Regions from separate parts of the Streptomyces sp. NPDC042102 genome, predicted to be linked through region 2. Evidence: riboswitches for the same ligand, from Rfam matches in the RefSeq annotation. Region 2 holds a riboswitch; the other holds the start of a gene.
The links. Region 2 has a riboswitch for S-adenosylmethionine ahead of thrC (threonine synthase). Riboswitches for the same ligand answer to the same signal wherever they lie in the genome.

Region 1: another riboswitch for S-adenosylmethionine. It lies ahead of ACZ6KO_RS09710 (aminotransferase class V-fold PLP-dependent enzyme); the one in region 2 lies ahead of thrC (threonine synthase).

The regions. Positions count from the first base shown of each region.
Region 1 covers NZ_JBVJDL010000002.1:365,948-370,149, reverse strand. Annotated here, with positions in the region: gene trpD (anthranilate phosphoribosyltransferase) at 48-1,112, shown strand; SAM riboswitch class IV at 1,209-1,325, shown strand; gene ACZ6KO_RS09710 (aminotransferase class V-fold PLP-dependent enzyme) at 1,586-2,974, shown strand; gene ACZ6KO_RS09705 (Lrp/AsnC family transcriptional regulator) at 3,251-3,532, opposite strand; gene ACZ6KO_RS09700 (rhomboid family intramembrane serine protease) at 3,529-4,202, opposite strand, start outside.
Region 2 covers NZ_JBVJDL010000013.1:24,043-28,244, reverse strand. Annotated here, with positions in the region: gene ACZ6KO_RS31050 (alpha,alpha-trehalose-phosphate synthase (UDP-forming)) at 1-300, opposite strand, end outside; gene ACZ6KO_RS31045 (glucosyl-3-phosphoglycerate synthase) at 458-1,483, opposite strand; SAM riboswitch class I at 1,648-1,803, shown strand; gene thrC (threonine synthase) at 1,797-3,101, shown strand; gene ACZ6KO_RS31035 (MoaD/ThiS family protein) at 3,147-3,425, shown strand; gene ACZ6KO_RS31030 (cold-shock protein) at 3,809-4,015, shown strand.

The DNA.
Region 1 (4,202 bases), on a different contig from region 2:
TAGGCTGGGACCCTTCCCATCGGCATCTGTGGACCCTGGAGCGGACCATGAACGTTGTGACCCCGGCAGGCGGCGACAGCGTGGCGGCCCCTTCCTGGCCGGGCCTCCTGGACGCGCTGCTCGCCGGCCGGAACCTGGCCGTGGACGACACGGCCTGGGCGATGGACAAGATCATGCGCGGTGAGGCGACGGACGCCCAGATCGCCGGTTTCCTGGTGGCCCTGCGGGCCAAGGGGGAGACGGTGGACGAGATCAACGGCCTCGTGCGCACCATGTACGAACACGCCAATCTCATCGAGGTGCCGGGCCGGACGGTGGACATCGTCGGCACCGGCGGCGACGGCGCCAAGACCGTCAACATCTCGACGATGTCGGCCGTCGTGGTCGCCGGTACGGGTGCCAAGGTGGTCAAGCACGGCAACCGGGCCGCCTCCTCGTCGAGCGGGGCCTCGGACGTGCTGGAGAAGCTCGGCGTCAACCTGGACCTGTCCCCCCAGCGGGTCGTGGCGGTCGCCGAGGAAGCCGGCATCACCATGTGCTTCGCCGTGAAGTTCCACCCGGCCCTGCGGCACGTGGCGGCCGCCCGCCGGGAGCTGGGCATCCGCACCACGTTCAACGTCCTGGGCCCGCTGACGAATCCGGCCAAGGTGCGCTCCCAGGCGACGGGTGTCGCCGACCCCCGGATGGCCCCGATCGTCGCGGGCGTGCTGGCCGAGCGCGGCTCCTCGGCGCTGGTCTTCCGCGGTGACGACGGCCTGGACGAGCTGACCACGACGGCGACCTCGCGGGTGTGGTGGGTCCGCGACGGCAAGGTCACCGAGCAGCCCTTCGACCCGCGTGACGTGGGCATCTCCCTGGTCGACGTCTCCGCCCTGGCCGGCGGGGACCCCTCGTACAACGCGGACGTGGCCCGCCGGCTGCTGGCCGGCGAGACGGGCCCGGTGCGCGACGCGGTGCTGCTGAACTCGGCGGCGGCCCTGGTGGCCCTGGACCCGGGCCCGGGCACCCTGGAGGAGCAGCTGCGGGCCGGTATCGAGCGGGCGGCCGAGTCGGTGGACTCGGGCGCGGCCAGGGCGGCCCTGGAGCGCTGGGTGAACGTCAGCAACGCGTAGCCTCCCGACGGCGTGACGGCTCGAAACGGGTGACCCCGGTCCAGCATGCGGACCGGGGTCTTGCCGTTCCGCGTGCGTATGGCAGGATGCTCACCAGGTCACGAGTGACAGCGTCAAGGCCCCGGCTCGCTGTCCGGCAACCCTCCTTCCGTGGCGGGGTGCCCCGGGTGATGACCAGGTCGCAGGCAGCAAGGCCTGCGGCAAGCGCGGATCCCTCGACACCAGGGGTCCTGGTCTCTCGAGGAGCGTTTTCCGTGAGCAAGCGAATGCGATAGGGCGGCTCCCGCCCCTTCTTCCCCCCTCGGATCCGGGCCACTTCGGCGTACCCACGTACCCACTCACCGGTGTACGGACGTGCCCGCTCGACGCCCCCCGTGCTCCGAGGCATCCCGTACCCCGGACGGCCTCCGCGCCGTACCCGCGTACGGGCGATCCGTCGAAGCCATTCAGCCCTGCCGCCGGGAGATTCCGCCATGTCCGCTGCCACCCACGCCACCCACGCCACCGCCGGCACCGGCTGTGCCGAGCCGCTGCCCGTCCTCGGCCGGGACGTCACCGTGCCGCTGGTCACCGGGGGCGAGGTCACGTACGCCGCGCTCGACTACGCCGCCAGCGCCCCCGCCCTCCAGCGGGTCTGGGACGACGTCGCCGGCTACGCCCCGTACTACGGCAGCGTGCACCGGGGGGCCGGCTACCTCTCGCAGCTGTCCACCGACCTGTTCGAGGCCAGCCGCGCCACCGTCGCCGAGTTCCTCGGCTGCCGCTCCACCGACCAGGTGGTCTTCACCCGGTCCACCACGGACTCGCTCAACCTCCTGGCGCGGGCGCTCCCCGCGGGCTGCCGGGTCTTCGTCTTCGAGACCGAGCACCACGCCTCCCTGCTGCCGTGGGGCGACGCGCAGGTCACCTGCCTCGACGCCCCGCGGACCCCGGCGCAGGCCGTCGAGACCCTGGAGCGGGCGCTGGCCGCCCGCACCGCGACAACGGAAGGGGGGTACGGCCCCGCGCTGGTCTGTGTCACCGGTGCCAGCAATGTCACCGGTGAACTGTGGCCCGTCAAGGAGCTCGCCGCCGCGGCGCACGCCCACGGCGCGCGGATCGTCCTGGACGCCGCCCAGCTCGCCCCGCACCACCCGGTCTCGGTGACCGAACTGGACGTGGACTGGGTCGCGTTCTCCGGGCACAAGCTGTACGCGCCCTTCGGCTCCGGCGTCCTGGCCGGCCGCGCCGACTGGCTCCAGCGGGCCGAGCCGTACCTGGCCGGCGGCGGTGCCTCGCGCACGGTCTCGCGCCGTACGGACGGCGGGGTCGACGTGGAGTGGCACACCACCGCGGCCCGCCACGAGGCCGGTTCGCCCAACGTCATCGGCGTCTACTCCATCGCCTCCGCCTGCAAGGCGCTCACCGAGGCCGGCTTCGACTCGCTCGTCGCCCGCGAGGAGCGGCTGATCGCCGCGGTCCGCGCCGGGCTGGCCGAGGTGCCCGAGGTCCGCGTGCTGTCCCTGTTCGGTGACGACGCGCCGCGGGTCGGCGTCATCTCCTTCGTGGTGGACGGCTGGAACAGCTCGCACTTCGCCGCCGCGCTCTCCGCCGAGTACGGCATCGGCGTCCGCGACGGCCTCTTCTGCGCCCACCCCCTGGTGCGCACGCTGCTGGGCGGCGCCCCGCAGGAGCCGGGCGAGTGCGGCGCCCCGGAGGCGGCCCCGGACGGGAGGTCCCTGAACGCCATCCGCGTCAGCTTCGGCGCGGGCACCCCGGACGAGCACGTGGAGCGGTTCGTGGGCGCGGTGAAGGAACTGGTCACGGACGGCGCGAAGTGGCAGTACCGCACGCAGGAGGGCCGCTGCGTCCCCGTCTCCTGACGGACCCTCGCACCGCTCGGCGTACGCTGCGCCGCATGACCTACTGGGATCCGGTACCGACGTTCAGGGAGGCGGTCGGCAGGCCGCTGCCGCAGTGGGCACCGGGGGCCGGCAGAGCTGGTCCGCGACTGGCGGCGCGAGCGCGGCCGGGTGCGGGAGTGGGCCGTGCGGCGCTGCCCGGCGAGAGCCTCCCGGCGCTGTGACGGCCGCGACGGCGGACCCGGGCCCGTCCGTCGGCCGGGCGCCGGGCCGCTGCCGTCCCTCCCCGGCCAGGGGCTACGCGTCGAGGCCGATCGCGAACGCCGCTTCCAGGTCGTGCTGGGAGTACGTACGGAACGCCACGTGCGTGTCGGTGGCCTCCACGCCCGGGATCTTGCTGATGCGGCCCGGGATGATGTCCGCCAGGTTCTCGTGGCGGGCCACGCGCACGAGGGCGATCAGGTCGTACGTACCGGTGACGGAGTAGACCTCACTGACGCTGTCCAGCGCGGCGATCGACTCGGCGATCTCGGGGATGCGGTCCACGCTGGTCTTGATGAGCACGATCGCGGTGATCACGGCTGGCTGTCTCCCTCGGTGGCCGTCGCTGGTCGCTTCACTCTAGTCGTACGCCGGTAGCGCGCCCACGCCCCCAGGAATCCCAGCGAGAACCCCACCACGTGCGCGAGGTACGCCACGCCCGGCCCGCTGCCCGCGCGGTGCGCCGCCAGCCACTGCAGGGCGAACCAGGCCAGCAGCACGAGCCACGCCGGGAAGCGCAGCGGCAGGAAGAGCAGGAACGGGAACAGCGTCGTCACCCGGGCGCGCGGGAAGAGGCAGAGGAAGGCGCCGAGCACCGCCGAGATCGCGCCCGAGGCGCCCACCAGCGTCTCCGGGGAGGCGGCGTGCGCGGCCGCGTACGCCACCAGCGCGAGATAGCCGGTGACCACGTAGAAGCCGAGGAAGACCGTCCGGCCCATCCGCTCCTCCGCCATCGTGCCGAAGACGTAGAGGAAGAGCATGTTGCCCAGCAGGTGCAGCCAGCTGCCGTGGACGAACAGGGCGGTCAGCGGGGTGAGCAGGCTCCGCGCCTCCGGGGGGAAGAGCTCGGCCGGGACCACCCCCCAGCGGCGGAAGTACGCCGTGCCCGAGGCCAGGAGCTGCTCGCCCGTCCCGTAGGAGGGGTTCAGGCCCGAGGCCGGTCCGAGGAGGAAGACCACGCAGCAGGCGGCGATCAGCACGTGGGTCA
Region 2 (4,202 bases):
CAGGCCGTGGTGGGTGAACCACAGCACCGAGTTCGCGATGCCGTTGTACGCGTCGTCGTAGACGGCGGGATCGATGTCCAGCATCCGGACGCCTGGTTCGGAAACGCCCCGGCGGACCGCCTCGCGGTCGGCGTCGGAGAGGGCCGCGCAGATCCACAGCGCCTCCGGCTGCTCCGCGAGGGCGGCGGAGAGGCCGGAGACGAGACCGCCGCCGCCGCGCCGGGCGTCGAGGGTGCCGTCGGGGGCGAGGGCGTACGTGAGCGGGCCGCGGTTGGCGGCGACGAGTACCTGGGAAGCCATGCGGCCAACCTAGCCGGGGCCGCTCCCGCTCAAACGTCCGCTCCGCCGCCCGCGCCGCGGCGAGACCAACGCCACTCCCGGCCGGGCCGGCCGGGCGCTGCCGGCCGCGGGGCCACGCGGGCCACGGGTGCCACGGAGCCCGCGACGGCGGCCGCGCTCACGCCACGCGGTGCGGCGCGTACTCCTCGATGTCGAGCATCGGCGGCCGCTCCTGCGTGTCCACCGGGTACGTGTGCGGTACGAAGCCCTCCGGTCCGCGCTCGAACTGCGTCAGCTCCGGCCGTACGGCGGGGTACCCCCGGCGCGGGCCGGGGGAGTGCCCGGGCGGGAGCCGCAGCTGCGCCGTGCGGTAGATCGCGGCCGCCATCCGGCCCAGCGCCAGACCGTCCTGGTGCCGGTGCAGCCGTACGCCCACGTCCACCTGGGCCAGGGCGTCCAGGCCCACCGTGTGCAGGGCGTCGACCAGCAGGCCCAGCTCCACGCCGTAGCCGACCGGGAACGGCAGCCGCTCCAGCAGGGAGCGGCGCACGGCGTACTCGCCGCCCAGCGGCTGGACGAAGCCGGCCAGCCGCGGCCAGTGCAGGTTCAGCAGCGGGCGCGCGACCAGCTCGGTCACCCGGCCGCCCTGCTCCCCCCGGCCGGGGGCCGTGCCGGGAGCCGTGCCGGGGGCGCGCCCGCCGGGTTCCGTGCCGAGCGGGCGGTCGTACATCGCCTTGACGAACTGCACGTCCGGCTCGGTCAGCAGCGGGCCCACGATCCCCGACACGAACACCGACGAGAAGTCGCGCAGGTCGGCGTCGACGAAGCAGACGATGTCGCCGCTCGTCACCAGCAGCGAGCGCCACAGCACCTCGCCCTTGCCCGGCACCGCCGGGATCCGCGGCAGTATCGCGTCGCGGTGCACCACCCGGGCGCCGGCCGCGGCGGCCACCTTCGCGGTGCCGTCGCTCGAGCCCGAGTCGACCACGACCAGCTCGTCCACCAGAGGGAAGGGCAGTGCCTCGATCAGGTCCCGCCGGATCGTCTCCACGATCGCCCCGACCGTGGCCTCCTCGTCCAGCGCGGGCAGCACCACGCTGACCGTCGTCCCGGCTGCCCGTTTCGCGGAAACCAGCTGGTCGAGCGGTCGGTCGGCGGCGGCCCAGGAGCGATCGGCCAGCCAGCGCTCCACCTCTTCCAGCACCTTCAGCACTCCCCGGTGTGATCCATCTCGCGGATCGGACGGCTGTCTCAACGGCCCGACCCTTCAGTTACAGTCTTGAACAACGCGAAGGACCCTCGCACGTCGGGGGCCCTCGCGCATAAACGCCCGGACCCGCGCATGGAGCGCGATGCCCGGTGCCATACCGCTCATCCAGAGGGGCAGAGGGAAACGGCCCGTTGAAGCCCCGGCAACCCTCCAGTCGGTTCTCGCGACTGCGTACGCAACACGCAGCGAGGTCCCCGGCTAGGGAAGGTGCCAAATCCGTCTCGTGGCGAAGTGCGTCACGAGGAAGATGAGGAGAAAGGGCCTCGCCGTCATGGCTGCACAGACTGCCGGAACCACCACCACCGTCGACCTCGGTCCCGCGACCGCGCTCTCCTGTCGCGAATGCGGTACCCGCTTCGAGCTCGGCCCCATCTTCGCCTGCGCCGAATGCTTCGGCCCGCTGGAAGTGGCCTACGAGCTCCCGGCCGGAGACCCCGGGGCGCTGCGCGCCGCGATCGAGGCCGGCCCCAACAACATCTGGCGGTACGCGCCGCTGCTGCCCGTCCCCGCCGACGTGGCCTCCAAGCCGAGCCTGAACCCCGGCTTCACCAAGCTCGTCGACGCCGAGAACCTGGCCAAGGAGCTCGGCGTCACCGGCAAGCTCTACGTCAAGGACGACTCCGGCAACCCGACGCACTCCTTCAAGGACCGCGTCGTGGCCATCGCCGTCGAGGCCGCCCGCGCCTTCGGCTTCACGACCCTGTCCTGCTCCTCCACCGGCAACCTGGCCGGCGCCGTCGGCGCCGCCGCCGCCCGCGCCGGTTTCCGCTCCTGCGTGTTCATCCCGCACGACCTGGAGCAGGGCAAGGTCGTCATGGCCGGGGTCTACGGAGGTGACCTGGTCGGCATCGAGGGCAACTACGACGACGTCAACCGCTTCTGCTCCGAGCTCATCGGCGACCCGCTGGGCGAGGGCTGGGGCTTCGTCAACGTCAACCTGCGGCCGTACTACGGCGAGGGCTCCAAGACCCTCGCGTACGAGATCTGCGAGCAGCTCGGCTGGCGGCTGCCCGACCAGATCGTCGTCCCGATCGCGTCCGGCTCGCAGCTGACGAAGATCGACAAGGGGCTGCAGGAGCTCATCAAGCTGGGCCTGGTCGAGGACAAGCGGTACAAGATCTTCGGCGCCCAGGCCGAGGGCTGCTCCCCGGTGTCCACCGCCTTCAAGGCCGGCCAGGACGTGGTCCGCCCGCAGAAGCCGAACACCATCGCCAAGTCGCTGGCCATCGGCAACCCGGCCGACGGCCCCTACGTCCTGGACATCGCGCGCCGCACCGGCGGCTTCGTCGAGGACGTCACCGACGAGCAGGTGGTCGAGGCCATCAAGATCCTCGCGCGGGCCGAGGGCATCTTCGCGGAGACCGCCGGCGGAGTGACCGTGGGCGTGACGAAGAAGCTCATCGAGAACGGCGTCCTGGACCCGTCGTTGACCACCGTGATCCTGAACACCGGTGACGGCCTCAAGACCCTGGAGGCGGTCGCCGCCGACAGCGGCCAGACCGCCACCATCCGCCCGAGCCTGGACGCGTTCCGCGCCGCCGGCCTGGCCTGATCCCCCTCTCCTCTCTCTCCTGCACCACGGAAAGGCGGTAGCGCCATGAGCGTCAACGTCCGTATCCCCACCATCCTGCGCACGTACACCGGCGGTCAGGCCGAGGTCCCCGCCGAGGGCGCGACCCTGGCCGAGGTCATCGAGTCCCTGGAGAAGAACCACCCGGGCATCGCCGCGCGCGTCCTGGACGACCAGGGCAAACTGCGCCGGTTCGTGAACGTCTACGTCAACGACGACGACGTGCGCTTCGAGGGCGGTCTGCAGACGGTGACGCCGGACGGCGCGGGTGTTTCGATCATCCCCGCCGTGGCCGGGGGCTGCTGACACGCGCACGCATATGAATTGCCCCTTCCGCAAAAGCGGAGGGGGCAATTCTGCTTGCTTGGGCGCGGTAGAGTTGGGGAAGTCCCACGCCCTGTTCTTGCCCGCCGCATATGGCGGCGCCGCGGCATGGTCGACATTGGGTCAATGTGCGCGTGCGGTATGGGGCTTTGGCGCGATATGCCGGGTCCGAGTTGCCCTGGAATATGCCAACTTTTCACTGGATTTCAGCGTATCCGCGTGTCCAGAATTCTCGTCGGAATGACCTGTTGCAGACAGCACTGGTGCAGATACATTCAGCCGCGGTCGAGGCGTTCCGGCGCAAGTTCTGACCCGGGACCGCGAAGTGCGGTCCTGCGCAAGGGCCAGTAATAGGGGAGTTAGGCATGGCTCAGGGCACCGTCAAGTGGTTCAACGCGGAGAAGGGCTACGGCTTCATCGCGGTCGACGGTGGTGCGGATGTGTTCGTCCACTACAGCGCGATCCAGATGGACGGGTACCGCACCCTTGAAGAGGGTCAGCGGGTCGAGTTCGAGATCTCGCAGGGCCAGAAGGGTCCGCAGGCGGACATGGTCAAGCTCGCCATCGGCTAGTCCCGGCGCGATCGACCACCACCGGCAACGTACGAGGGGCCCGCATCCCGGAGGGGGGTGCGGGCCCTTCGCGTGCCCGGACCCCGTCCGCGGGCGCCGCCGTCAGGACCGTGTCCGTTTCCCGGGAGCCGCTTGCACTCGAGGGGGGCGAGTGCTAATCATTGGCGTTAGCACTCTCCGGGTGAGA